Regions from separate parts of the Paenibacillus urinalis genome, predicted to be linked through region 1. Evidence: riboswitches for the same ligand, from Rfam matches in the RefSeq annotation. Region 1 holds a riboswitch; each other region holds the start of a gene.
What was found. A riboswitch is a leader RNA that binds a small molecule or an ion and turns the genes downstream of it on or off. The one in region 1 is predicted to bind cyclic di-AMP.

Region 1 (7,380 bases):
TGTAAATGGAACTCCTCTTCCATCTGCATCTCCGCAATCAGGCATTCCAATCGGCAGCTTGGCTCCCGCAGCCACCAGGGCCGTAACTTTTGAGGTGAATGTGACCATGGCAGTGCCTTCAGAAATTAATAATCAATCAACCGTTAGCTTTACATCCGGCGTCTTCTCAGGTACTTCGAACTCCAATACATCTACCATTCCTGTCATACAGCCGCAAATTTCTCTGCAAAAAACAGCAAGTACAAGTAACGCAACAGTGGGTGATACCATTGTATATACCGTTGTTATTACCAACGCAGGCAATCTGGCAGCCGATTTGGTTCTGACCGATACCATTCCGGCAGGAACCACATTTTCGCCCAATAGTGTTATTGTTCAGGGCAGCCCGGTTCCGGGTGTTGTCATCAGTGATGGGGTCAGTATTGGTACCATTGCTGCAGGACAGAGTGTAACCGTCTCTTTTGCCGTCGTGGTTACTTCCCTGCCGTCGCCGCAGCTGATCACCAATCAGGCATCCTCTGTCTTTACTTTTACACCTCCGGATAATCGGACGTTGACGGGCACTGCGGTATCGAATACGGTCAGCTTCCCGGTGTCCGCTCCAGATGTAGAAGTGACGAAATCGAGCTCGCTGGCCGATGTTTCATTGGGAGATATTATCACCTTTACGGTAACTACCCTGAATGAAGGGATTGCTCCGGTCACGAACGTCCTGTTCTCAGATCCTACACCAGGCACAACCTTCATACCGGGCAGTGTGACCATTAACGGGGTGCCTGATCCTTATGCTTTTCCTTCAGGAGGAATTGATCTGGGTACCATTACTCCTGGAACCTCTACCACAGTAACCTACAACGTAAGTGTAGATACGGTACCAAGTCCTCCTCAAATAACAAATCAGGCAGCAGTTACCTATACTTCAGGAGCCTTTACTGGTACCACTTACTCCAACACGCCGGTTATCCCGGTGTATGAGCCTGTTCTTAATGCTGTCAAGTCAGGGAGCACCCTCAATGCGACTGTCGGTGATACGATCACCTATACCATTAGTGTAGCAAATTCAGGCAATTATGCTGCATCATTCACATTAACAGACCCGATCCCAGCTGGGACGTCCTTTGTTGCAAATAGTGTATTAATTAACGGACTTCCTGCTCCGGGAGCCGATCCGTCAGTAGGTATTCCCGCGGGAGTCGTGTCTCCAGGTACTTCTACAACCATCATGTTCTCGGTCGTTATTGATACCTTGCCGAGCCCGCAAATTCTATCAAATCAATCGTTTATTGCTTATGCTTACACACTTCCTTCCGGCAGAACCCTAAGCGACAACACCGCATCCAATGTCTCTGTCATAACGGTGTCCGCTCCAAACGTCGCGGTAGTAAAAATATCTGCCCTGACGGCGCTATCAGTAGGCGATATAAATACTTACAGTGTTAACGTCACAAATAACGGCATTGCTGCCGTTAATAATGTAATTTTGAGCGATCCGCTGCCATCATTTACAAACTTTGTTCCCGGAAGTGTAACGGTGGATGCTGTATCTGTTCCCGCCGCCAATCCTTCTACCGGCATCAACATTGGAAGCATTCCGCCGGGTGCCAGTGTCAATGTAACTTTTCAGGTGCAGGTGAACGCTCTGCCTCCGACAACACCTGCAGAGCTTACTAACCGAACGACTGTTACCTTTACTTCCGGTACCTTCTCCGGCAGTGCCTTCTCCAACACCGTGACGACTCCTGTATTCCAACCGATCCTAACAGCTGTAAAGTCCGCCAATACGGCTAATGCTACCGTCGGAGATACCGTCGTTTACAGCATCGTCTACTCCAATGCAGGTAACTATGGAGCCAATGTCATCCTAACGGATAACATTCCGGCCGGTACAACACTGGTTCCAAACAGTGTCATTGTGAATGGAGCTCCGATCGCAGGTGCTAATCCGGCAGCAGGCATTGACCTCGGGGTCATCTCGACAACAGCCACTGTTCTCTTCTCAGTAACGGTAGACAGCCTGCCTGTAAGCCAGCAGCTATCCAACCAGGCCAATTCAACCTTTACCTATACATTGCCAGACGGTCGTACGTTAAACGGATCCTTTGCTTCCAATCTGCTGCAGATTCCGGTCTCTTCACCGAACGTTACCTTAGTCAAGAGCGTCTCGGTTCCTACGGCAGTGGTAGGAGACACCATTACTTACAGCATAGTAATTACCAATAACGGGATTACGAACGTCACTAACGCGGTTCTATCTGATGTACTTCCGTCCCAGAGCAGCTTCGTTCCCGGCAGTGTGACAATCAATGGCGTTACTCAGCCGAATGCAAATCCTGCAGGAGGAATCAGCATCGGTACGCTTGCACCCGGGGCATCAGCAACCGTTACTTTTGCTGTCAGTATCAATGCGTTGCCCCCAGCGCCTTATACGATTGAGAACCAATCATCGATCAGCTTTACAACCGGAACCTTTACGGGAGCTTCCTATTCGAATACGGTTTCAACTGCGATCTATCAGCCAATCTTTAATCTCGTCAAAACGGCAAGCTCGTCTAACGCAACCGTTGGCGATACGATTGTATATTTCCTAAGCTTGACGAACAACGGCAACCTGCCGGGAGATATGGTCTTGTTTGATGACCTGCCAACAGGTACCGTGCTCGTTCCGAACAGCGTACTTATTAATGGAGTTCCTCAACCGGGAGCTAATCCGGGCACTGGCATCCCTGTCGGGCTGGTTCAGCCTGGAAGCAGTGTAGCCATTACCGTTACACTTCAAGTTGTCGTTGATACGCTGCCGAATCCTCAGCAGTTAGTCAATCAAGCAACCGGTAATTATACGTACTCACCGCCAGATGGACGTGTAATATACGGTACCGTCAGCTCCAATGTGCTGGTTATTCCCGTATCATCGCCAGATGTATCTGTAGTGAAGAGCTCCCCTGCAATTGATGCTGTCGTCGGAGATGTCATCACGTATACAGTCGTTATTACCAACAACGGAATCACTGAAGTGAACAATGTCATCATGGTTGACCCTGTACCGGTTGGCACGGTTTTTGTCACCGGCAGTGTTACCGTAGACGGAGTACCAAGACCTTCAGCCAATCCGAATTCGGGCATTAATGTTGGAACGATTGAAGAAGGTACCTCTGTCACGGTTACTTTCCAAGTGCAGGTTGTCATGATATGAGCCTTGATCCGAACCAGGGGCGCCGTCTTCAGAACCAAACGTCGGTTACCTTTATATCGGGAGCTTCAGATGGGGTAGCATATTCCAATCTGGTGAGCATTCCCTTAACAGGCCCGGTAATTACGCTTCAGAAATCAGCTTCCGTTACACAAGCAGCACTAGGCAGCATCATCACTTACGAGCTGAACATCGCTAACACGGGAAACGCCGATGCAGAGATAACTGTGAGAGATGCAATTCCGGAAGGGATGCAATTTATAGCTAATAGTGTGATTCGTAATGGGCAGCCTCTTCCGGGTGTAGACGTAACTTCCCCTCTAAATATAGGTATCGTTGCCAGCAGCTCAGGGGTAAATATCAGTTTTCAAGCCATTGTCACCAGCATTCCTCCTTCTAACGAGCTCTACAACGTGGCGAGCGCAGCATATACTTTTCAAACTTTAGATGGTCGAACCATCACGAGGGAGGTTACTTCTAACGGTGTACGAATCGCACTTGCGAATGCCCAGCTCACCATATCTCAGCGTGCAAACACATTGCAAACCTTTGTTGGAGATGTGATTACTTTTACAGTAACGATTCAAAATACAGGCTCCGTACCCGTGATCAATGCGAGATTGAGCGTAATGCTCTCTGCAGGATTGAGCTTTGTACCGGGGAGTGTGATACTTAACGGTATTATCTCCCCGGGTCTTGATCCTGTTCAAGGCTTTATACTTCCCGTCATTAATCCTGGGGAGGTTGTACAGCTGACATACCAAGTTCGTGTGCTCAGCGTTAGTCGTCCCTTATCCAGTGAAGTATTCGTCACTTACTCCTCTGACGGGCTGCCTGTTCAAACCGGTTCCAATGAGGTCATACTCTCCCCGGTTGAGCCCGTCGTGAACATGGTCGTAACGGTCATGCCGGAGCAAGTCACCTATGGAGGCGCTGTTCAGTTTACCGCTGAAATAAGGAATGAGGGAGATCTCCCGATTGAGGCCGTTTACTATATGAATTTTCCACAAGGTTTGATCTTCGAGGATTATTCGGTTCAAATTAACGGGGTCGAGGTTCACAATGCAAATCCAGTGCTAGGTATAAGACTGGGTACTTTGTTTCCTCGATCCAGAACGGTTATTTCGTACCGAGCCCTTGTATCCTTCACCCCCTATTCTCGAATTACGCAGATGAATCTGATCAATCAAGCAGCTCTCCAGTTTACGTATCGACTGACCGATAGCAGAACGGTCTCGCTTCGTGAGGAGACAGAGGTCCAGGTATTATTTCTTGCACCTGTTATTCAGGCGGAGCTCACTTCACAGCCTGTCCGGGTTGAGCGGGGTGATGATGTCACCATACGAATCTTGGTTCGCAATACGGGAAATCTTGCAGCAGCTCTATCGCTGCGAGGTCTCATTCCACCGGGTACAGCGCTTATGAGGGGAATCTTGCACTTCCAGGATGGGACCATAAAGCCCTTCTCAATACAAGATTTGATAGACGGGATACTCATCATAGGGGTTCTTGAGCCGGGACAATATGCAGAGATTGAATATATCGTTCGTGTGAATATCGAAGGACTTCTGCCATCCGATTTGTTAAAAGGGTACGTTACTGTATTATTTACTTATTTGTTTGAGAACAAGGAATATACGCTGGAAGTTCATACGAACGAATATATCATTGTAATCGAGCAGCATGATGAATAGAAATATCATATTCAATATATAAAAATCCCTCACTTCATTCCTGGAAGTGAGGGATTTTCTATTCTTGGATGATACTTAACTCTTCATTCTACTAAATTCGACAAAAACTAATGACAAGTTTGTTAGAAATTTATGAACGAATGAACACCTTCTAAAGTTCCTATACCTTCGGTTTAACGAGCACTTCACGATTTATTTTACACAACAACGAAAAAACTATGCCAAACTTCGGAAAAGAGAGTTGATAAATATACCAGTGAATGATAAAATCCAAAAGTAGATAAAGTAACAATTTCGTAATCATTAATGTCACTTTCGTTGTCGAAATCATTAGGTGTATGACTGATAACTGCCGAATTCTCGCACCAAGAAGCGGGGGACCCGACCATTTATGGGTGAATTGATCAATATTAAAGTGATCATAGGGAACCTTCAACCGAATCCTTAGCTAACCTCGCAGGCATTGGAAGGAGTATTATTTACTTTGAAAAAGACACTAACAGCAGCGGCACTAGGGTTCGCTCTATTATTCTCCGCAGGAGTTACAGAAGCATCCGCTTCTATTCTATCTAAAACAGTTAACAATACCGTAGGCATACCGTACCAATTTGGCGGTTCTACTCTATCAGGGTTCGATTGCTCTGGGTTTACTCGATATGTATATAAGCAGCTTGGCGTGAATCTGCCTCATAGCTCTAAACAGCAATTTCATAAAGGACAGGCTATCAAGAAATCCGAGCTTGTAAAGGGAGATCTTGTCTTCTTTAATACCAGCGGATCCGGTGTTTCTCATGTGGGAATTTACCTGGGCAACAATCAATTTGTGTCCGCTACCTCTTCCAAAGGAATTGCCATTACACCGATCAACAAAGGCTACTGGAGCTCCAAATATTACGGCGCCAAAAGAATGCTGAGCCCGGCCTCTGCTGAGAGAGCTGGATTATAATTACATTACCCGATTTATTATCGTTCAATCAAATAGTGTAATCCTATAAAATCAATAACAGAAGGTCCAGGAATAATTCCTGGACCTTCTGTTGTATTTGTCACAGCCGACTTGAAGCATTATGTTTAGATTTGGCTGCTCTTCGCAATGACATAAGGCTTCTTGGCATCACCAATCAGCCGGCGATCTACAGATAAGTGTACATCCTTATCCAATATCACGTTCTCAAGCACTGCATTCTCCTCAATTACACATTTCTGCATAATAATTGAGTTGTGGATCTGTGCCCCGTTATGTATCTTGACCCCTCTGAAAATGATACTGTTCTCCACCGTTCCCCCAATAACGCATCCATTCGCAATTAAGGAATTATGGACTTCCGCCTGTTCCAAATAACGCGTTGGCGGCTCATACTTAATCTTGGTATGCACCTCATGATATTTAAACAGCTTGTTGTACTGTTCCTGCTGAAGCAGCTCCAGGCTGTTGCGGTAATAGCTGTCTACGGAGTTAATCACGGCATGATATCCAGTATAGGCATAAGCTGCAATTTTGAGATTGGCCAGGTTGTTCTGTATTCCATCTCGGAAAAAATGATTATGGCCGTGAGCAATACAATGATCTATTAATTTCAGAAATAACTGCTTCTCTATAATAAATGCACCCAAATAAATATTAGGATGTCCACCTTCCCCATGCATCCCGGTGACCCAGCCGTTATCCACATCCATCCGGATGCTTGATTCATATTCGGGGAGGATTTCATCTGCTCTTTTATACAGTAATGTGATGTCAGCTTGTGTTTCCAAATGGTAATTAAACATCTCTCTGTAATCAACTGTGTAGAGATGCTGGCTGCCGGTATGAATAATATGTGTTCCAGACCCTCTTAGGAAAAAATCACGATTGTTATGAAAATGCTGCAAATCCCCTTTGGATCTGTCGGTGGGGTCATTCCAATCCGGCGGCAATATGAACAGTCCTCCATGCTTGCGATCCAAATCCCAAGGCGCACCTTCCCCTAAATGATCCATCAGGGATCGATATTTACGACGGACGAATAAAGCGATGTTATGAACTCCGGAATGCATCATATTGGACAGGACAAAATCAATTAAACGATACCTGCCTGCAAATGGAACGGCTGCGCCGCAGCGAAAATATGTTAATTCGTTCATTAAATCGAGTTCATGATCCAAATTCACTACACCCATGAGCTGTTGCATATATCGGCCACCGTCCCTGTTCATATTATTTCAAACCATAGGTATGAGGTCTGTAAGCTTCATCAACGAGCAATATTTCATCCTGATCCTCTCCACCTATTGTAGAGCCGTCTCTGATGATCATATTTTCGCTCACGATCGCTTTATGGATCTTGACGTTCTTCCCAATCTTCACCTTAGGCATGATCACCGAATCTGTAATTTCGCTTCCCTCTCCAACCTCAACGCCATAGAATAATACAGACCGGTTCACATTACCGTGCACTACACAGCCTTCATTCACGATACTGCTGCGCACTTTCGCATCCTTCGAGATGTAGCATGCAG
Region 2 (7,380 bases), on a different replicon from region 1:
CTTTATTGATTTCACTTTGATTTAGCCTGTAATAGCTCCAAGTACCTCTTGTTTCTTTGAGTATGAATCCGGCATCTAGAAGTATCTTAAGGTGATAGGAGAGCTTGGACTGAGGTATTTCCATCTTTTCTACAAGATCACAAACGCAAACTTCTTCATGCTGACAAAGTTTATTGATAATGAGAAGTCGCTTCTGATCCGCTAATGCTTTAAATTTGGCCTCATAACTGGCCAAGAATGTCGCGTCTATCGTCATGAGAATATTCTCCCTTATAATAATCAAATATTTTTGATTAATTAAATATTAACATAGAGTCAGTGTTGTATCAATACATCAAAATAATTTGATAAATAGATAGATGTTATGTATGATGAATACAACAGAAATAATCGAGAGTAAGAAAGGGGAGTAGGATCATGAGTGGAATTGTAACCACATCTGATTTATCTCTCGCTGCGGATCGTTTGAAGCTTCTAGGAGATAAGACAAGACTTACGATGATGTTGCTTTTACAAGAACGCGAATGGTGCGTATGCGAATTTGTGGATATCTTTGAAATGTCTCAGCCGGCGATAAGTCAGCATATCCGGAAGCTGAAATCCCTGGATCTTGTAAAAGAAACGAGAAGAAGTCAGTGGATTTACTATTCGTTGCATGTGGAGGACAAACCGTATATTCAGGCTGTTCTGCAAAATTTACCTCATGCTCAGCAAATTCTGACGGAGCTTAATAAACAGGGATTACAATCTTCTTGTATCGGAGGAAAATAAAAAAAGTGGGTTGTATATATAAGCATATGCTTATATAATGATCTCGGAATAGAGGAGGCGGTGTATGACAAATCCTAGAGCTTATATTCTGGCACGGTGAAATTCTTACAAATAAGGTCAAAGCATGCTGTGTATGTCTTGTTAAACCTTAGAAGATAGTCAAGTTGGAGGTTTTATAGTGGTGTCGACAATATTAGCTTGTATCATTTTTTTAGTTACACTAGTGCTCGTCATATGGCAACCAAAAAATTTAAACATTGGTTGGTCTGCATGTGGCGGTGCTGTCCTAGCTCTGTTAGTTGGAGTTGTCAGTTTTCAAGATGTTTGGGATGTTACCCAGATCGTATGGAATGCAACATTAGCGTTTGTGGCCATTATCTTAATTTCATTAATCTTGGATCGAATTGGATTCTTTGAATGGGCTGCGCTGCATATGGCTCGAGCAGCCAAAGGAAATGGGATTCGAATGTTTGTGTACATTAGTATACTCGGTGCAATCGTAGCGGCTTTCTTTGCAAATGACGGAGCCGCACTCATTCTGACACCGATTGTGCTTGCTATGGTACGAGCCCTGAATTTTGATGAGAAAAAAGTGTTTCCGTTTATCATTGCCAGTGGTTTTATTGCAGATACAACATCGCTTCCGCTGGTTGTAAGTAACCTGGTCAATATCGTGTCTGCCGATTTCTTTGGCATCAGCTTCAACGAGTATGCCAGTCGGATGATCATTCCAAATATTTTTGCTTTGGTGGCAAGTATTCTTGTTCTTTATATTTTCTTCAGAAGAAGTATTCCTAAGCGATTTGACGACTCCGATCTTAAAGCTCCAAGTGAAGCGATAAAGGACAGAGCCATGTTTCGGATATCTTGGTACGTACTCGCCATACTCGTTGTTGGTTACTTTGTAAGTGAGTTCGTGGGTATTCCAGTTTCTATCGTTGCTGGAATCATCGCTTTAGCCTTCTTAATGCTGGCAAGAAGAAGTCCTGCTGTACAAACGAAAGAAGTAGTTAAAGGAGCACCTTGGAATATCGTATTCTTTTCAATCGGGATGTACGTTGTTGTATATGGACTACGAAATGCAGGCATGACAGATCTCTTGGCTGATGCAATTGCATCTGTGGCAGAGCAGGGATTATTTGTAGCAACGATGGGAATGGGATTCATTGCAGCTATTCTTTCATCCATTATGAATAACATGCCGACAGTAATGATTAATGCGCTTGCTATTGATGCGACTCATGCTACAGGAGTCATAAAAGAAGCTTTGGTTTACGCAAACGTCATCGGATCTGATTTAGGACCTAAAATTACTCCAATCGGTTCATTAGCAACGCTTCTATGGCTGCATGTACTTTCAACGAAAGGCATCAAAATATCATGGGGAACCTACTTTAAGACAGGGATAATTATTACGATTCCAACCCTGTTTATTACACTCTTAGGTTTGTACCTATGGCTCCTCATTTTATAAAAAATATAGTTTGGACTTATTAAAGGAGAGATAACAATATGAGTGAAAAAACGATCTATTTCTTGTGTACTGGAAACTCTTGCCGCAGTCAAATGGCTGAAGGCTGGGCTAAAAAACACCTTGGGAACGAATGGAATGTGTATAGTGCAGGAATTGAAGCCCATGGATTAAATCCAAATGCGGTAAAAGCAATGAACGAAGTGGGAATTGATATTTCCAATCAAACATCCGATATGATCGACCCAACTATTCTGAATTCCGCTGATCTTGTCATCACTCTTTGCGGTGATGCAGCTGATAAATGTCCAATTACTCCACCAAATGTTCGCCGTGAACACTGGGGATTTGATGATCCAGCGAAAGCCCAAGGAACAGACGAAGAAAAATGGTCAGTATTCCAACGGGTACGTGATGAGATTGGACAGCGTATCGAAACGTTCGCGAAAACGGGCCAGTAAGCGTACAAAGTAAGCCGAGATTAAATTCTCGGCTTCTTTAGGGATAGAAGTTATCTTAGAGAATTTGGAGGAAACCAGCAATGAGTTATCATGAACTTATTAAAGATAAAGTCTATATAGGTGGTGCTGATGATATTGAACAGGCGGTAAAGGAGCAAGGGATAACGGATGTGTTTGACTTGCGGGACGGTTCAAGTGGCAACTTAGAGTTACGTGAGAGTACCACTCGTCACCATTTCCCTATCGTTGAAGATCAAGATCATCAAGACGAATCGATTAAAAGGGCTATTCATGCTGTTAAGAAAGCAGTGGATGAAGGGAAGAAGGTATACTTTCACTGTTCAGGAGGGCGTAATCGTACAGGAACGGTTTCAACAGGACTTCTGCTTGAATTAGGACACGAGAAGGATGTAGATTCTGCTGAACTAACTGCAAAATCTAAGAGACCCGATATCAATATTAAGCCTGAAATGAGAGATGCACTTCGCCGATTATATAAAACAATGTAAATTTGCAGCCAAGCAGTTATTTTATTTATATAGACAAATAGCATGGAGCAGATTGCCAGTCGGCAACTGCTCCATTTTCATTAAGCTATTCCAGCTAATAGCTTGTCAATATTTAATTATTAATTGCGACTTCATGAGGTGGTATACTTTAAAAAGGGCATGATAAATAACCGTCCCCTTCGGCACAGGAATATATTTCATATCTTTGAATTTCATTCAACTTATTCTAGCCGAAATGCTTCTTTCGAAGTCAAGATAGCAAAAATCCAGTGGATGAGTTTGTTTACACAAGCAATTACCGCTACTTTGAAAAGCTTTCCTTCAGCACGCTTTTGTCGTAGTAAGTTCTTAATTTCTTGTTTCTATTACTACGAATACCACATTGCACAGCTTGATACAGGGCTGTACGAAGCCTTCTGGAGCCGTGTTTCGTGATTCTGTTTTGGGTTGCCACAAACTTACCTGAAGCAAATACACTGGGATCAACACCAGCAAAAGCCACCAGCTTCTTTGCGTGATCGAATCGATCGATTTCCCCAATCTCAGCCAAAATTGTTGCAGCAATTTTAGTACCGATACCAGGTATCGATTGGATTAAATCATATTCAGGTAACTCTTCAACCAGGATCTCTATCGATTTATCAAGGTCTGCTAGATGGTCCTGGTATTGAAGAAGCAATTTAATGAGCAGTTGCATGGAGATCAGATGACTTGGAAATGCCGTCTCCTTAAAGGGGTTTCGCTTAGCTGCAGCCATTAGAATTTGAGCACGTTCCAAACTCCATGAGGTGGATTTGCCTCGTGCGATCAGGTGGTGTATCTCTGTTGAAATTTCCTGCTCCGACATTTCCAGGATTTCTTTAGAGGTCGGGTGTAAAGCTAGGAATCGAAGAGAAACTTTCGAATAGAGGTCACCGAACACACCATGGTATTCAGGAAAAACCTGATCTAGAATAGCCTGGAACTGCAGCTTCACTTGAACATACATACCCGTTAAAGATTCATGCTGACGCGTGAGATAGCGTAAATTCATGAGATGCTGCCCCCGTTTTTTGATGGGTTCGAATTCTTCTTTATAGAACAGGGCCCCAAGTTGATAGGCATCAGCAGCATCCGTCTTGACGCGTCTCAAATTAGTCTTTTTAGCTTCATATGAGATTAACGGATTAATGACGATGTATAGATACTGGTGCTCATCCAGAAACTGAACAACAGGGCTATGATAATGACCTGTTGCCTCCATCACAATACAAGGGCTTATGCCTGCAACTGATTCTACCGCTCTAACATAATTAAGAAAAGCCGATAATCCCTCTAGATCATGATTAAATCTAAAGATCTTCCCATGAGCTTCTCCGCGGTCTAAAAAAGCTTGTGCATGGCTCTCTCCCTTGGACACATCCAAACCAATGACTGGATTCATGACATCACTCCCAAAGTATATTCACCGGTAACCCCTAACCTTCTTGTTTTCCACACTATCGCATGTGATACGGGATCAACGTCCCAACCAGCCTAACCATGGTTGAACAAGTAGGGGGGATGAACAGAATAGCTCTCGGGATCCAAGTCCCACGGGCAGATACGCTCGATCCCCGGCTACCGCTATCTTACGACCAAACAAAAAAGAGGTCGACCAGAAAGATCTGGTGACCTCATAATACGAACGGGCAGATTAGTTTAACAAAATTAAATTAAAAATAGTTTAAGTTTAAGTCAAACTTCCAACAGATAAGGCGGACTTGTTACCTAGGAGTATATATTTTTTTAATCCTTACATAAACCACAGTGAAAGATAAATAAAAAAACATCTTCTACTTCAAAGTAGAAGATGTTTAGAATCATTAACAAAGTGCTGTGAAGTAGCTTGTCCTTCCCTCTTTAATGAGAGTCATCAACCATCTTAGAAAAATTCTTATCACTAATTGTTCTTCTAGCTGTAACGTACCGTTCCTTGTAGTATGTTTCCGAAAGTTTACTTACTCTTACTCCTTTACTGCTCGAGGAATGAGCAAATTGTCCATCCCCTATGTAGATCCCTGCATGAGATATTCCTTTTCCACTCGTATTGAAGAAAACCAAATCTCCCGTTCTTAAGTTGCTTTTTGCTACCGCAGTACCTGTTTTGGCTTGAGCAGCCGAAGTTCTAGGAAGTTTTTGATTGAATTTATCAAATATGTACAATATGAAGCCGGAGCAATCAAAGCCACTTGCTACGGACGTTCCACCCCATTTATAAGGTGTTCCTACCACTTGGCTAACTTCTGATTGTAATTTTGATTGGTCATTAGCAAATGCACTTGTGGTTCCAGAAGAAATAATAATAACAGCCCCTAATAGAGACATAATAATTTTTTTCAAGTATAATATTCTCCCTTCGATGCCTACGGAGTTAGCTTAAGGGTTCGGTAGAAGGTTACCTATATATAACACTATTTTGAACAATTCACCCAGTGTGGTTCCCCCGTTTTTAATAGATTAAAATTCGGCAAAATAATTAAAATATTGTAACACTAATCACTGTAGTGTATAAATCGAGACTTGTCAATTATAACCTTTAAAATTTGTTGCTTCTTATGATTTGATAAGGATTTTTATCTAACATATCGAGATTTTAAATAAAAATTGACAGACTAAAAAAAGTTCATCAAATTTTGTGACATATAACCATAACAAATTTGTAATAGATATGTCTTTTTTAATAATCAGAAACTGTTTCAGCTGTAATCAAAAATAACCGCCCCAGTTACTGGGAGCGGTTATAAAAGTAGTTTTAATGTTATGCAGCCATGTTACGACATACATCTGCACATTTAAAACAAGCTTCCGCACATTTTTGACAATGGTCATGATTATGTTTTTTGCACTCATCACCACATGCTTGGCAAATCTCAGCACACAATGAGCAAATTTCTTTGATAAATGGTGAATTACTGCTCATTGCTGTTGCAGCAAAAGAGCAGATGTCAGCACAAAGCCGATCTAAACGGATACATTCTGCCATCATTTTAGTGTCTTCTTCTTTTAAACAAGCATCATAGCAGTGATTACAAGTCACCATACATCGTAAGCATTCCTCTATACATTGTTTATACTGTTCATGTGACATTTCCATTCTCCTTTCAGTGATTAATTCTTTACATACGTAATTACTATTTACAATTAGTCCTCGATACATACCAGATTCCTCAAGGCCTTGTATTTCAATAAACCAAAAATGTGCAGAATATATGGAGATAATGAGTCAAAATAAAAAAAATTCTCGATATCTTTTCAAAAGCTAAGATGATTAATGATCAGCTTGAAGCATAAAAATCACTTTGAAAAGCTATTTCTCTACCATAGCCGGAACTAAGAACTTTAAATAGATTAGTCGTGTTTATGCACAAAATATTCAAATTTCAGGCGTATAATAATATAAACCTCCTAATGGAGGAATAATGTTGGGTTATAAGGTGATCGTTGGTTACGAGGTCACAATAGTATTTCTGAGACACTCACTACTCCATATATCAGAGAATTATAAGTGTCATAGATTTAGACATAACTAACAGAACGGTGGTCACATATGAGAATGAATCGAATAGCTTTTAAATTAGGAATTATTATCGTATCTCTGCTGTTAACGGTTCTGCTTTCCTTGGGATTTGTCGTTGATAAAATCTTTTCGAATATGTATTATCAAAAATCAGAACAAGATGTGGCCGAAATGTCATCCCATTTTGTCGAAATGGTACATTCTAGTAAGAGCATACCTACGGATTTGATATCCACTATGGCAGAATTTTCGAAGGTGGAGATCTTTGTTTTAGATAGGCAAGGAGAATTATTAGGAAAATCAAGTAAGGCCTCTAATCATCATGTAAATTTCATTACCGCAACTGAAATCAATAGATTACTTAACGGAGAATCATTAATGATAAACTATAGTACTGAGAATGGAGAATCCTACCTAATCTCTGGTAAACCATTGTTGGATATTGGGGGTGGAGTTCTTGTGATTTCTTCACTTGATATCGTTAATTCCTCTATACTGGAGGTAAGACAGCTCTTATGTTTAACTGGATTGATCGGTTTTATCATAGCGGTGGGTGTTTCATTTTTTTTATCAAGAAAGATGTCTGGACCTTTGGTTCAGATGGAGAAAGCTACTAGAAAAATAGCTGCT
Region 3 (7,380 bases), 1.9 Mb from region 1:
CGGCAAGCCTGATGGAGAATGCAGGCAAGGCGCTCGCCGAAGAAGTGGTGAAGCTGTGCCGTGAAGAGCAGAATGGGCGAATAGAACGAGGAACACCGCGGGACCCGCTGCAGGAAGATGAGAATAACAATCGCAGGGCATTTGAGGAGTGGCGTGGTGTGAGAGGTACGATTCGTGCCGAGGAGACATTACGCATCAAAGACCGAAGCCAGGAACATTGGTTTATACTCATTGGAAAAGGAAATAACGGCGGAGATGGGCTCGTGTGTGCCCGGCATTTGCAAGAGGCGGGTATCAAAGTAACGATTGTTTATGCTGTTCCGCCTTCAGCACTGGAGCAGGATGCTGCACTTCAAAGAGACGCGGCAACGGCATATAGGATTCCGGCAGTCGTATATAGCGAGAAGGAGCCGCTGTCATTTCATGGCATTACCGGTATTGTAGATGCGCTGCTGGGTACTGGAAGCAACGGTGCGCCGCGCAAGGCTTATGCAGCCTTGATCCGTGAGGCTAATGAGAGCGGGCTCCCTATTGTCTCCGCTGATATTCCAAGCGGTTTAAATGCAGATACGGGAGAGCTCTATGAGCCTCATATCCGGGCAGAGATGACGGTGTGCTTCGGGTTGTTAAAACGCGGATTGACTCAGTATCCCGGTGCAGAGGCAGCAGGCCGCGTCAAAGTGCGATCCATTGGAATCCCTCCTAAGCTCGCAGCGGATCAGGGCATATCTGTACAAGTCCTTACAGAAGAAGTGCTGGAAGGGACGCTTGGAATGGATCTGGCGCTCCGAAGATCAGGCGAAGGGCATAAGGGAACCTATGGACATGTGCTGCTTACTGCCGGGACACTTGCCATGAGCGGGGCCGGGCTTCTGAGTGCACGTGCATCGCTCCGGTCAGGCTGCGGTCTTGCCACTTGGGCGCTGCCTTACGAGCTGATGCCGCATGTCATCGGCAAGGTGCCTGAGCTGATGCTCGCCGATGCGGTGAGCGGAAATGACGGGCTGTGGACGGAAGAGTCAGCAGAGCGAGTTATACAGCTCGCGGAGGGCAAGGATGTGCTGGCCATCGGGCCGGGACTTGGGCGCTTTGAAGGAGATACAGGGTGGCTTCGCCGCATTGTTGAAGCATGTGATGTACCTATTGTACTTGATGCTGATGCACTCAATATGGTCGCAGCAGGAGGGGAAGATTTCTTCTTGGGGATGAACCGGACTGCACCGCTCATTCTGACGCCGCATCCGGGGGAGATGGCTCGTTTGATGGGGATATCCACGAAGGACGTCCAGCGAGACCGGATCACCCATGCGGCGGCATATGCAGAGAAGACGGGCGTTATCCTTGTACTCAAGGGCTCGCGCACGGTCATTGCTGCTCCTTCAGGCAGCACCTATATTAACCTGACCGGACATCCCGGTATGGGAACCGGCGGTGCAGGGGACGTGCTGACCGGCATTATAGCGGGTCTATTGGCTCAGGGATGGAGCGCTGAGCAGGCAGCAGCATACGGTGTATATCTGCATGGACTCTCCGGAGAACGTGCTGCATACAAGCGGCATCATCCGGGAGGCATTATTGCCGGCGACATTATTGACGCATTGTAATACAGCGTATTGGCAAGGAGCCGCCGGTAAGGCGTCTGCACACAGATTTACAAGTCAAATTTAAGGACACGCAGAAGCGTGTCCTTTTTACGTTTAGTATTGGAGTAAATCTTGACGACCAGGAACTTAGAAGGAATAATACGTCAGCCCATACTCCATCAAAAAAGAACGAACGAGCAGTCTGGAACTGATAACAGGATGCAGCTCTTCATCCGCGTCCTGCATCATTTGCAGATCTGCGAGTGCTTCCTCGGCTATTCGGGTTCGTTCCATTCCCCATTCCTGTTCATGATCTGCAACGCAGAGCTTGGCCTGCTCCACGGTCAGCTCCTTCAGGATGGCAAACACAGAGATCCATGGAATCAGATCCCCGGGAGCACTCTCCTGTGGCAGCTCAAATTCAGCAAAGCCGTGTGCTGTCCCGCAGGTTATTTTAAACAATCCGCAGTAATGATATTTCTCCTCTGTCAAATAAGGAAGCCGGCGTGAATCATAGCGTATGATTTCCATCGAGCTGATCGCATCCGTTGTATAAGCAGGTACTGAATTATTCCCCATATAGGCGAGTGCCACGAGTATTCATCCTCCATTAATCATCCTCATTATTATGTTGATCATCATATAGCAAATGTCACAGACGAGTAAAATGATCCTTGTTCTAAAAAAACCGGTTTTTCAGCAAATCGGACGAAATGGATGAAAGTAAGCGGTTAATTAAGGGCCAATCTCGACCGATCGGACCTATATCTATCGTTGTCAGCTTCTTGCGCAAAAAGCAAGGAAAGTGGAGTTAGAGAGAGGAACGAAGAGGAAAATAAAGATAACAATCCGCTATGCGAAGTCAATGATTCGAAATTCGTCTTATATGAGGAGCGGACTTTCTTTACAGCACATTCGGTCAGGATTATGATTCTTGGCATAAAAGCTTTCGCCATACAATTTCATACCGCTTAATCCTTTGATGAATGAAAAGGAGCGGGGGAACCAGTGAGGTTTGCTATGCAGGCTTCGAGGGGTGAATCCTGAAGAGCACACCATATGTGCTTAGTACAGGTAGGGCGACTCTCACGCCCGAATCCGACAGCTAACCTCGTCAGCGTATCTAGAGAGACTTTCTTATATCCGAGCTCTTAAGTGGCAGCGGCTTGTTCCCGCCTGCCTACGAATAAGAAGCTGCGCGAGAGAGATTTCTCTTGCTCGGCTTCTTTTTATTGCCGGATGAAGGGAGAAACAGGAGGGGAATGCACAAATGTCCGTTGATGACGATGACGTCATAATTGTTGCAGCTGGGGGTAAGCCGGGCAGATCCTTTATAAAGACCCTGCTCATGAAGGGTTTGCCGTTTGCCATCTTGGTCAGCTCTGAGCATGAGCGTAAAGAAATGCAAAGGCTCTATGTGGAACCGGTCATTCAAGTGGATTCTTTCGAACAGGCACCTGAGCCCCCTGATTTCCACGTAGGTCACGTATTTCTGTTCGAGGAGAGTCTGCCCGTGTGCTGTAAGTACATCCAAGTCTGCCGGTCATGGACCTGTAAGCCAATCTATGTCATTACAGAGCGAAGCAAGCCGCGGCTCATCTACAGAGGGCTTGGTGCAACACATGTCATCTACAGCCGCGGCAGCGACTGCTCTTTCTTACTCTAAACCGGAATCGGGAGGTGCTAAACCAATGCTGGATTTTATCATGATCGTATTGATCAGCTTGTTGACGCTTATTTCAATCGGAGTTATCAAAGGCTCAGACTTAATCACCTCGGAAGGGAGTGAACAAAAATGATGTGGGTGCTGCTTGCTATTGCAGCTGCTGTATTCATTTATTTGGTCTACGCACTGCTTAACCCAGAGAAATTTTGAGACAGAACAAAGAACTAGATTCATTTAACAATGAATAAACGACATTCACTAACAGGAGGCTGATAAGTCGATATGTTAACCGTTATATCCATCTGTGTGACCCTCGCGGTCGTGCTCCTGCTGGCTCGCCCTGCAGGTCTATATATTGCAAGTGCATTCCGTTATGAACCAACCCGGATCGATCCGTGGTTCAAATGGATAGAGAGACCCCTCTATGCTGTCAGCGGCATCAAGGAGACGAATCAAACCTGGAAGCAGTACGCAGCTTCCTTTGTCATCAGTAACACGGTCATGATTGTACTCGTCTATCTGATCTTTCGGATACAGGCCCATCTGCCGCTGAATCCAAGCGGTGTAGCAGGTATGGAGCCGACGCTTGCTTTTAATACGTCGATTAGCTTCATGACCAATACGAATCTGCAGCATTACAGCGGGGAATCTGGTCTCAGCTATTTATCACAGATGATCGCCATTGTGTTCATGATGTTTACTGCTCCGGCCTCGGCCTTTGCGGTGGCGATCGCATTTATTAGAGGACTTACAGGCAAGCCGCTCGGTAACTTCTTCGTAGATGTCGTGCGAAGTATAACAAGGGTATTGCTTCCTGTCGCTATTGTCTCCGCTATTCTGTTTATTGCTGCTGGTGTTCCACAGACGTTAAAAGCAACAGCAGCCGTAACGACGCTTGAGGGTGGTGTTCAGGAAATTGCGAGAGGTCCAGTAGGTTCCTTCCTGTCCATTAAACAGGTGGGGAATAACGGCGGTGGATTTTTCGGAGTAAACTCGGCTCATCCGTTTGAGAATCCTAATGGATTCACGAACCTGCTGCAGATGGTGCTGATGCTTCTGTTCCCGGTCTCCCTGCCCTTCGCATATGGCAAGATGGTGGGGAACAAGAAGCAAGGGCGTGTCCTGTTCGTCTCGATGGCGATCATGTTTCTCGTGCTGATGGGGGTATCACTTGGTGCTGAAACGAACGGTAACCCTGCGATGGAGGCTGTAGGAGTTCAGCAGGAAGGCGGCAGTATGGAGGGGAAGGAAGCCCGCTTCGGTGTGGCCTTGTCATCTCTGTATTCGGTCGTAACGACCGCTTCCGAGACAGGAGCAGTTAACACGATGCATGATACGCTGACACCGCTTGGCGGTCTTGTCACTTTGGCTAATATGATGCTGAACACGGTGTTCGGCGGTATGGGAGCCGGCTTCCTGAATGTGCTCATGTACGCACTCATTGCTGTCTTTTTATCCGGTCTGATGGTGGGACGCACTCCGGAATTTCTCGGCAAGAAGCTGGAAGGCAAAGAGATTAAGCTGATTGCAATCAGCCTGCTGATTCAGCCGCTGCTTATTCTGGCTCCTACAGCTTTGGCACTGTTCACCAATGCGGACACGATATCGAATCCCGGATACCATGGTCTGTCGCAGGTGCTGTATGAGTACACTTCATCGGCTGCCAATAATGGCTCCGGATTTGAAGGCTTAGGAGATGCTACACCGTTCTGGAACATTTCGACCGGAATTGTCATGTACTTGGGCAGATATCTGTCGATTGTACTGCTGCTTGCGGTTGCAGGATCACTGGCTGTGAAGAAGAGCATCCCTGTGAGCTCAGGTACATTTAGGACGGACACCTATTTGTTTGCCGCGGTCTTTGTCGGTACCGTGCTGATTGTAGGGGCACTAACTTATCTCCCGGCGATGGTGCTTGGACCGATCGTAGAGCATTTGACGCTGAGCAGATAGTGTAGGGACGATTTTCATAAAAAAGTTGAAGCTCTTATTTGAATGGAGGAACGATCGTCAATGGGACAAAAGAAATCAATGCTGAACAAGAAGCTCGTGCAGAGAGCGATGCTTGAAGCTGTCTATAAATTGAACCCGAAGTTAATGCTGCAAAATCCGATCATGTTCGTCGTCGAAGTGGGTATGGTGATCACGTTTCTGTTGACCCTGTTTCCGAATCTTCTCGGTACGGATGGCTCACGGGGATTTAATCTGACCGTCACAGTGATCCTGCTGATTACTGTCTGGTTCGCCAATTTTGCGGAGGCGCTTGCTGAGGGCCGGGGGAAGGCACAGGCCGATAGTCTGAAGCAGACCAAGCAGGACATTTCAGCAAACAAGGTGGCTGGCGATCACATCAAGGTGGTCTCCTCCTCAGAGCTCCGTAAAGGCGATGTCGTATTTGTAAGAGAAGGTGAGCTGATACCGGGTGATGGTGAGGTTATTGAAGGACTTGCTTCCGTCGATGAATCGGCGATTACGGGAGAGTCGGCACCGGTCATTAAGGAGGCTGGCGGAGATTTCAGCTCGGTGACAGGCGGCACAAGGGTTGTCAGTGACCAGATCAAGGTCCGGATTACGAGTGACCCGGGAGAGTCGTTCCTTGACCGGATGATCTCCCTGGTGGAAGGTGCCAAGCGGCAGAAGACACCGAATGAAATCGCGTTAAACACCGTACTGATGAGCCTTACGATTATTTTCCTGCTCGTTGTTGTTACGCTTCCGTTTTATGCGGGTTATCTGGAAATCCAGCTGGAAATCCCAATCCTTATCGCTTTGCTGGTTTGTCTGATTCCGACGACCATCGGCGGTCTGCTGTCTGCTATTGGGATTGCAGGTATGGACCGAGTTACTCAGTTTAATGTGCTGGCGATGTCTGGTAAGGCAGTTGAAGCTTCTGGGGATGTGAGCACCATTATATTGGATAAGACGGGGACGATCACTTATGGGAACCGAATGGCAAGTGAATTTGTGCCGGTTGGAGAAGAGACACAGCAATCGCTAGTGTACTGGTCGGCTGTCAGCTCAGTCAAGGATGAGACGCCGGAAGGGCGATCGGTGCTGGAGCTCATGAAGAAGATGTCGATTACGATGGATGAAAATGCGGCCGAAGGGGAGTTCGTACCTTTTAGGGCGGAGACAAGAATGAGTGGGCTGGATCTTCCTGATGGAAGACGGGTACGAAAGGGCGCAGTGGATTCTATTAAAAAATGGGTGAAGGAGCAAGGAGGCAGCATCCCGTCGAACCTTGATACGAACAGTGATGCCATTGCAACAGCCGGTGGGACCCCGCTCGCAGTTGCAGTCGACAGTAAAATCTACGGACTGATCTATCTGAAGGATACGGTCAAGCCGGGGATGAAGGAGCGCTTTGATCAGATGCGTGAGATGGGGATCAAGACCATCATGTGTACAGGTGACAATCCGCTGACCGCAGCAACCATCGCCAGAGAGGCCGGAGTGGATGATTACATTGCGGAAAGTACCCCAGAGGATAAGATTGCGGTGATTCGACGAGAGCAGGCGGAAGGCAAGCTCGTCGCGATGACTGGAGACGGAACGAATGACGCACCGGCCTTGGCCCAAGCGGATGTAGGGATAGCGATGAACAGTGGTACGGTTGCTGCTAAGGAGGCGGCCAATATGGTTGATCTTGATTCTGATCCCTCCAAGATTATTGAGGTGGTCGCGATCGGGAAGCAGCTGCTGATGACACGGGGAGCGCTGACGACGTTCAGTATCGCGAATGATATCGCCAAGTATTTTGCCATTATTCCGGCGATGTTCATGCTGGCTATTCCTCAGCTTGAAGCACTCAACGTCATGAAGCTGGGCTCACCGTCATCTGCCATCCTGTCTGCGCTTATATTTAATGCGATTATCATTCCGCTGCTGATTCCGCTGGCGATGAGGGGGATTCGGTATAAACCCATGAGCACGGCAGGCCTGCTTCGCCAGAATCTGCTGATCTATGGCATCGGCGGCGTAATTGCTCCGTTTATCGGCATCAAAATAATTGACTTGATTGTACACATTTGGGTATAGGAGGAAGATACAGATATGCAAGTATGGACGATATCACTGAGGGTAAGCCTTGCGCTGCTGCTGCTGCTTGGACTGGGCTACAATCTGCTGGTC
Region 4 (7,380 bases), 600 kb from region 1:
ATCTTCTGCAACAATACAGGTATCTTTGAAATAATCCCCGAGCATCATGTAGCAATACGGCGAATTCAGATCAAGTGATCCCGTTCCTCGAATTAATTCCCATATCCGGCTTCCATCTTCTGCTGCCGGCTGTCGGTACGTCACTTCTTTTTGAGTGTTTACAGTCATCTTGCTCCTCCTTTCCATTAATATCAGAATTCAATTGGATTCTCCTCCAGAACGGAATCGTGCAAGAAAGCTTTGCAGACGCTCACTCTGAGGATGATCAAAAATTTCCTCCGGTGTTCCCTGTTCAACGATTACTCCTTCTGCACCGAAGATTACCCGATCAGCAATATCCTTTGCGAAATCCATTTCATGAGTGATGAGCATCATGGCCATCTCCCCTTCTTCCGCGATCTCACGAATAACCTCTAGTACTTCTCCTACAAGTTCGGGGTCGAGAGCTGAGGTAACTTCGTCAAATACCATTACTTTTGGCCGCATGACTAGTGCCCTTGCTATCGCCACTCGCTGCTTTTGGCCACCTGACAAGCTTGCAGGGTACATCTTTAACTTATCAGCAAGACCTACCTTACCAAGCATAGAAATGGCTCTTTCCTCGGCCTCCGCTTTAGATAAACCAAGCACCTTTCTTGGAGCTTCTGTTACATTGCGAAGTACGTTCATATGTGGAAACAGATTGAAATGTTGAAAAATCATACCGACATTACAGCGCATTTTGTGAAGATGCTTTTCATTCGCCCGAATGATCCGTCCTTTATCCTCCATGTGCCATAGCAGTTCGCCGTCAACCTCAATGGTTCCTTGGGTTGGCTCTTCAAGCGTCATGAGCATTCGCCCCAATGTGGTTTTACCTGAACCACTTGGTCCAATGACAGCCACTTTTTCACCAGGTCTTATTTCCAGGTCAATGCCCTTCAGCACTTCCACATCTCCGAAGGATTTGGTTACACCGCTATATTTCACGATCGGGTTCATTTCGGTATTTGTCGTACCCCCTCGTACTGTGCTTAAATCAGTACCTTTCAGAATGACTGAGCTCACACATGTAGCCTCCTTTTTTATTTTCCTCGTTGCAGATTAAGTCTTTTCTCTACTTGCTGCACCAGCAAAGACGAAACATAGCTAATGATCAAGAACAATATGCCAACAAGTGTATAAGGTTCAAATGCCCGAAACGACTCGGACACGATGTTTTTGGCTGTCAGCATCAGCTCAACTACTGTGATCGCACTCAGAATCGGTGTTTCTTTAAACATGACAATTAAGTAATTGCCCAATACCGGGATAATGGGAGGAATCGCCTGAGGTAAAATAATGGTGCGCCAGGTTTGTGCCTTTGTATAGTTCAGTGCAGTCGCTGCTTCCCATTGCCCCTTATCCACTGCTTCAATACCTGATCTGTACACTTCTGATAAATAAGTGCTGTAGTGAAGGCCAAGTCCGATTACGCCTGCATAGAACGCAGGAATGGATAAATTCGTGATCAACGGCAGGCTGTAGTATAGGAAGAAGACCTGCACCAGTAATGGTGTGTTTCTTACAAATTCAATAATTCCTTTGGTGATCAGCGAGATCGGTTTGAATTTGCTTCGAGCAGCAAAGGCGAGGAGAAGCCCCACAATTAGTGCCAGGACAAAGGCGCAAAGCGTAATCCATACCGTCATTTGGAGAGCACCAATCAGTTCCGGCAAAATTTCAACGACATAATTCCAATCCCACATGCTTACAACCTCCCCGCTGTCAGTTTACGCTCTAGCTGTCTGACTCCCATTGAAACGAGCGTAGTGATGACAAAATACATGAGGAGCAGCAGAATAAGGATCTCCGTTGTCCAGGAAATGTAATTGTTGCGTAGAACCATCGCCTGATATGTCAAATCCGCCATCGTAATGAAATATACAAGTGAAGTCGACTTGATGAGCTCCACAAGCTGATTACCGAACGGAGGGAGCATCTGCATGGAGGCTTGGGGGAGAATAACGTTCCACAACCGCAGGCCAGGCTTCATATTTAATGCTGTTGCTGCCTCCCATTGTCCTTTCGGTACCGAGAGTACAGCACTTCGAACAATCTCTGATCCGTATGCACCATAATTAAGTCCTACAGCAAGGATGGCAGCCAACATTTTTGGAAGCTCGATCCCGATGAACGGAAGTGCAAAATATAGCCAGAATAACTGAACAAGAAGTGAAGTTCCTCGAAATATCTCAACGTATATCGTAGTAAGAGTGCGAACGATCCATAGTTTAGACAAGCGGCAGAGCCCAGCCGCAAAGGCTACGATTAGAGCCAGAATTGCTGAAAAGAAAGCGACCGTTATTGTAATTTCTGCCCCTTTCAGCAGGGTTGGGAGAAAATCAAGCCATGAACTTGGCATGTTATTCTCCGCATAGGGCTGCAGCTGTCATTTCGCCTGGAAGCTCTTCTTCAGTAAATCCAAATTCCTGCAAAATTTCTAACAGCTCACCCGACTCCTTCATTTTTGTAAGCTCAGCATTGTATGCTTCTTGAAATTCCGTATCCGCCTGACGAAATGCTGTCGCTCCATACCCGCGGACACTCTCACCATCAATGACAGGCTGCTTGAAACCTTCAACACGTTCAATCTGATCATCGCTCGCGGACTCCAGCATAGCGGTAAGCGACGGACCTGTCATGGTGATCGCCTGTACTCTGTCTGCTTGCAAAGCACTAATAGCTGAGGCTTGATCGGGAACCTGAACAATACGGTCAGAAGGAACTCCCGACTCTTCCATATAACCAATTTCTACAGCTCCTGTCATAACTGCTACTTTGGCATTATCATCTGCCGCAATATCTTCATAGCTGGTTAGGTTAAGGGGATTCCCTTGTTTTACCGCGAGCGACTCCCCAATGCTGTATTCCGGATCTGCAAATAATACAGCTGAACAGCGATTAGGATTAATAAACATACCTGCCGTAATCATGTCAAAACGATCTGCTTGAAGACCCGCGATTAAAGAACCAAACTCTGTAAGCTCGCCCTTCATCTCTTTTACACCTAGTCTTTCTAGGATAACTTTTGCAATCTCGACGGCTTCGCCCGTTAGCTCTCCATTTTCGTCTTTATAGGCGTAAGGCTTCTCGTTAGCAAATCCCACCGTGATATATCCCTGATCAATCGCTTGATCAAGGGTGCTTCCTTTTTCCCCACATGCTGTCAATGACAATACCAAAACAGTTAACAATACAAGAATAACGCCCTTCTTCAAACATCCCACAACCTTTCCACGTTCTGTAATCTTGATAAATGGCATAGCAAAATTAACCTAGTATATATATGTTTTTACTAGGATATTAAACATCAAAAAGTCACGAGTCAGTATGAAAACAAGCCCCAAACAAGTCCTTTTGATTTACTTGTACTCACCTAACTGACATTTTATGAGTTTCTTTCGTTTTTTCTCATGATCCCCCCTTGTAAAATTAAAAAATGACCGCCTATCCAGGGAACAAGACATAGCTCCGCCAGCAGGGGTCAAAATGAAGAAAAAGGCCCCCTTAGAATTAAAAAGGGCCTTTTGTGATGATATGCATTATGTATACAAGACCCATCCACTGCTGACGAGGTTAGCTGACGGACTCGGGTAAGATGGTACCCTACACTCGAATTCAAGTGATTCGCCCCATTAATACTGGTTCCCCCGCTTTCCAGATTCTGTATCTGAAAACTAAGCGTGATTCCATGATAAAGGGATGTTCTGGAAATGTCAAACCGATTTTATTGATTTTTTGGAAGAAACTCCGTGTTTTTTGCAATATACAACTGTTTTTATCCCACGTTATACTATTTCAACAAATGAATACAAACCCACATTATTCCTTTGTTTGTTAGGTCATAAGCAGTATAATCAGCCATACAAGTGCAGTAACAGAATTAAATCATCAATACATAAACTATATAATTTTGTGTTGCAGTGACTCGTGACTAGGTATGTAAATGTATAAAGCCAAAAACGGCCTGTCCCCTATTACGGGAACACGCCGCTTGTACGATTAAACGCATCGCTTAATTATTGCATACCTTGCATGATGGCATTAATGATGCCTTGCTGGGTAACGGTATTATTCGAGCGGTTAAACAGAGCAAATCCATGCTGTCCGTTATGACCATTGTCCCAATAAACCGGAACCGATTTGTATTTCTTAGAGGTTGCTGCTACCGCTTTGGCAAAAGCTTGACGGTAAACGTTATTAGTAGAATCATACGCCGTTTTATCGATAGAGCCGAATTCACCAATGACAACCGGATAGCCTTGGGTTACAAACTTATCATGCATCGCTTTGATTTGCGATTCCAGATAGTCCTCTTGTCCCCAAGTGGATTTCTTAGAAGGATTCGTTGCCGTTGCACCCCACTGTGTAATATTGCCGGATTCCTCACCTGCAAAATCCCATGGAGAGTAATAGTGCGCCGAGATCATGATTCTCTTCTCCGAGCTTGGAATAGCGGAAGATCTGAAATTATCCGTCGGAAGAACGAAGCCATAATTACCTACCGTGTAATCAATGTTGGTATTCCAGCCTGGAATCAAGAGCCATCTGGCATTGTTATTGCCTCCGGTCTTGCGGACCGTATCCACAAAGATTTGATTGTAGGCGTTCAGATTTGCGTAATATGCTGCATTCGGATTGCCGTAAGTACCATCAAATACTTCGTTCATTGATTCAAAAATAAGACGCTCATTATAGCTGCTGAATTTAGTAGCAATTTGCTGCCAAACCTTTTGGTATTTTTCCTTAATGGCAGCTTGATTACTTCCATTCACCAACAGCCATCCGCCAGGTACGGAATTGTATCCATCCCCATGAATATTAATAATGACATACATGCCTTCGTTGTAAGCATAGTCAACCACCGTTTTGATTCGGTTCAACCAAGCTTCGTTGATTGTATAGTTGGGAGCGCTTCCAATATGATTAAGATACGATACAGGGATTCGAATGGTTTTGAAACCGGCAGCCTTTACCTTTTGAATCAGCTGCGGTGTAATGACTGGATTGCCCCAAGCGGTCTCATTCGGGGTGCCGTTTACTGTTGCTTCAAGCTGATTGCCTAAATTCCAACCCGCACCCATCTCAGGTACAATTTGCGAAGCTGACAAAGACCTGAAGTTAGCTGCGGATGCGCGTGTGCTCCAACCTGTAAGGACAACGGTCACTAGTAATACAAGAGCTAAGCTGAGAACGCCAAATTTCTTCATTTGTGCAAGCATAACGAATCCTCCGTTTATCATATTTTGTTTTAACAAGTGATTCATTTAACAACCTTTAATATAACTTTCAGTTGCAATATTTTCCTCCTCCCCCTAACAATTAAACAAACAAAATATAGTTGTAACACTAACAGAATAACATAATTATGGAAGCGCGTAAATATGGTATTTCGATAGTTTCTTACAAATATTTCATTCGTTCAAAGGCGTACACCACGATGCAACAAAAAAGCCGCTGAATCAGCGGCTTTACGAAAGGATCGTCAATGAAATTTATGATTCACCTCATCTATTATTGGATTTAACTATTCCAATGACGTACCTGTAGTAATCTCTTGATCAGCGAAATTATCGATATGACCACTTTTTTCATAGAAATGAATGGCATGCTGTTTGACGCCTGCTTGCGTATAGAATGAATCCCCCGCAGCCAGCGGAAGACTAACGATCTCTCCTGTACTGGCCGCTGTATAAATAGCCATGATCATTTCCAAGGTCGTACGTCCGCTAACTCCGTCAATCAATGGGGGTTCGCCTGTCTCAATAGCACGCAGGACATTATCAATTTGAGCAGCATGCCCCTCATACGGCAGATCAGGCAGACGCTCATAAGCTTGTTGCAGCTGTTCTTCGAGCTCGGCATTCTTTTCAGGGAAACCGTTCGACTTCGAAGAGGAAGCGTATATTTTCCAAGGGGCCGAAATTCGAGCATGCCTTCCTTGAAAAATAAACTGCTGCTCTTCACCATGATGCACAACCGAGCTGGTGATCTGTCCGAGTGCCCCATTCGGAAAACGAAGCATCGCAATCGATAGATCTTCCACCTCCGCATTGTCATGGGAAACATTGCTCATGAATGCTTGAACCTGACTCGGACGTCCCATCATCCAGAGCAAGGCGTCAATATGATGAACCGCATGGTTCAGCGTACATCCGCCTCCTTCCTTCTCCCAGGTACCACGCCACCAGAGATCATAGTAACAGTGACCGCGCCACCAGAAGGAATCCACTTGAGCATGCAGGATGGGTCCTGCAAGCCCGGTGTCCAGCATCTTTTTAAGCTTCATGATTGGATTGGTGAACCGGTTTTGAGCCACCACTGACAATACTTTACCGCTCTTCTGGGCGGCTTCGATCATGAGATCACATTCCTCCAGCGATGAAGCCATGGGCTTTTCCACCAGAACATGAATTCCCGCATTCAGAAAATCGATCGCTGTCCGTGCATGCTCATATGGAGGTAGACAGATGGAGACGAGATCAATTCCGTCATGAAGCAGTTCTTTGTAATCGCTGACAACTTTAGCGCCCAGTCCATACTCCTCTTTCTTTGCTTCAGCCTTGTCAGGATATATATCACATAAGGCTGCTATTTGACAGCGATCCTTAAACTGTAAAAAACCATCAATATGAGCTCTGGAAATGGCCCCAGCACCAATAATCGCAACCTTTTGCATTGCACATCCTCCCTTTACCTAACGTTGTCCTCAACCATGATCATACCTCAACAAGAGTATTCATTGTGATGCTGTAATGTGGATAAAATAACGCTATATTGCGGTTTTGTAAAAGGTTCGATATATTGGTAGCATTGAAGATACATGCTGGGAGGATGATGCAATATGCGATATGATCTTCATCATTTTAATGAAAAGAATCTGCATTTCGCGTACAGACGCAAAAGTATTAATAATGAACATAGGGAAACATTTCACTCTCATCTGGGCATCGAGCTGCTATTCATCCACGATGGGCGCGGTACGATGATCGTAAATAACCGAAGCTATGAGATTAAACCCGGCATGCTCTGTATATTTCAGCCTTATCAGCTTCATCATCTAACATTGGATTATTCAAATGATCAATGTTTTGAAAGATCCATGGCTATTTTTGAACCCAGTCTGTATGATTCCTATTTCGAAAAATGGCCTGTGCTTCACGCTTTTTTTAAACATATTTGTCAAGGTAATCTGCCCTTTCCCTGCCTGTATGACGTTGACGATCAGCAAATCCTCATTCACCAATTCAAATCCTTCCAAGAGCGTATCCCTAATATAGACGAGTCCAATCGCTCAGAGGAGGTTTCACTCTTTCTTGTCAACTTGTTCCATTTAATTCATCCCCTGTGGATTGAACG

Region 2: it holds a riboswitch for cyclic di-AMP, as region 1 does, so the genes downstream of both, PUW25_RS27285 (C40 family peptidase) here and PUW25_RS10700 (C40 family peptidase) in region 1, are expected to answer to the same signal.
Region 3: it holds a riboswitch for cyclic di-AMP, as region 1 does, so the genes downstream of both, PUW25_RS02065 (hypothetical protein) here and PUW25_RS10700 (C40 family peptidase) in region 1, are expected to answer to the same signal.
Region 4: it holds a riboswitch for cyclic di-AMP, as region 1 does, so the genes downstream of both, ehuB (ectoine/hydroxyectoine ABC transporter substrate-binding protein EhuB) here and PUW25_RS10700 (C40 family peptidase) in region 1, are expected to answer to the same signal.

The regions. Positions count from the first base shown of each region.
Region 1 covers NZ_CP118108.1:2,296,497-2,303,876, reverse strand. The annotation lists gene PUW25_RS10710 (DUF7507 domain-containing protein) at 1-3,190, shown strand, start outside; gene PUW25_RS10705 (DUF11 domain-containing protein) at 3,187-4,881, shown strand; cyclic di-AMP (ydaO/yuaA leader) riboswitch at 5,222-5,359, shown strand; gene PUW25_RS10700 (C40 family peptidase) at 5,366-5,827, shown strand; gene glgD (glucose-1-phosphate adenylyltransferase subunit GlgD) at 5,953-7,053, opposite strand; gene PUW25_RS10690 (glucose-1-phosphate adenylyltransferase) at 7,079-7,380, opposite strand, start outside.
Region 2 covers NZ_CP118110.1:171,674-179,053, reverse strand. The annotation lists gene PUW25_RS27315 (ArsR/SmtB family transcription factor) at 1-256, opposite strand, end outside; gene PUW25_RS27310 (ArsR/SmtB family transcription factor) at 418-771, shown strand; gene PUW25_RS27305 (arsenic transporter) at 950-2,245, shown strand; gene arsC (arsenate reductase (thioredoxin)) at 2,284-2,703, shown strand; gene PUW25_RS27295 (protein-tyrosine phosphatase family protein) at 2,784-3,212, shown strand; partial or broken gene PUW25_RS27290 (IS110 family RNA-guided transposase) at 3,434-4,635, opposite strand; gene PUW25_RS27285 (C40 family peptidase) at 5,094-5,573, opposite strand; cyclic di-AMP (ydaO/yuaA leader) riboswitch at 5,579-5,713, opposite strand; gene PUW25_RS27280 (four-helix bundle copper-binding protein) at 5,992-6,321, opposite strand; gene PUW25_RS27275 (sensor histidine kinase) at 6,781-7,380, shown strand, end outside.
Region 3 covers NZ_CP118108.1:441,656-449,035, forward strand. The annotation lists gene PUW25_RS02055 (NAD(P)H-hydrate dehydratase) at 1-1,604, shown strand, start outside; gene PUW25_RS02060 (hypothetical protein) at 1,731-2,177, opposite strand; cyclic di-AMP (ydaO/yuaA leader) riboswitch at 2,542-2,719, shown strand; gene PUW25_RS02065 (hypothetical protein) at 2,854-3,249, shown strand; gene kdpF (K(+)-transporting ATPase subunit F) at 3,382-3,459, shown strand; gene kdpA (potassium-transporting ATPase subunit KdpA) at 3,532-5,202, shown strand; gene kdpB (potassium-transporting ATPase subunit KdpB) at 5,263-7,287, shown strand; gene kdpC (potassium-transporting ATPase subunit KdpC) at 7,303-7,380, shown strand, end outside.
Region 4 covers NZ_CP118108.1:2,892,783-2,900,162, forward strand. The annotation lists gene ectA (diaminobutyrate acetyltransferase) at 1-168, opposite strand, end outside; gene ehuA (ectoine/hydroxyectoine ABC transporter ATP-binding protein EhuA) at 199-981, opposite strand; gene ehuD (ectoine/hydroxyectoine ABC transporter permease subunit EhuD) at 1,065-1,727, opposite strand; gene ehuC (ectoine/hydroxyectoine ABC transporter permease subunit EhuC) at 1,730-2,383, opposite strand; gene ehuB (ectoine/hydroxyectoine ABC transporter substrate-binding protein EhuB) at 2,385-3,284, opposite strand; cyclic di-AMP (ydaO/yuaA leader) riboswitch at 3,572-3,715, opposite strand; gene PUW25_RS13380 (glycoside hydrolase family 5 protein) at 4,041-5,243, opposite strand; gene PUW25_RS13385 (Gfo/Idh/MocA family protein) at 5,549-6,700, opposite strand; gene PUW25_RS13390 (AraC family transcriptional regulator) at 6,866-7,380, shown strand, end outside.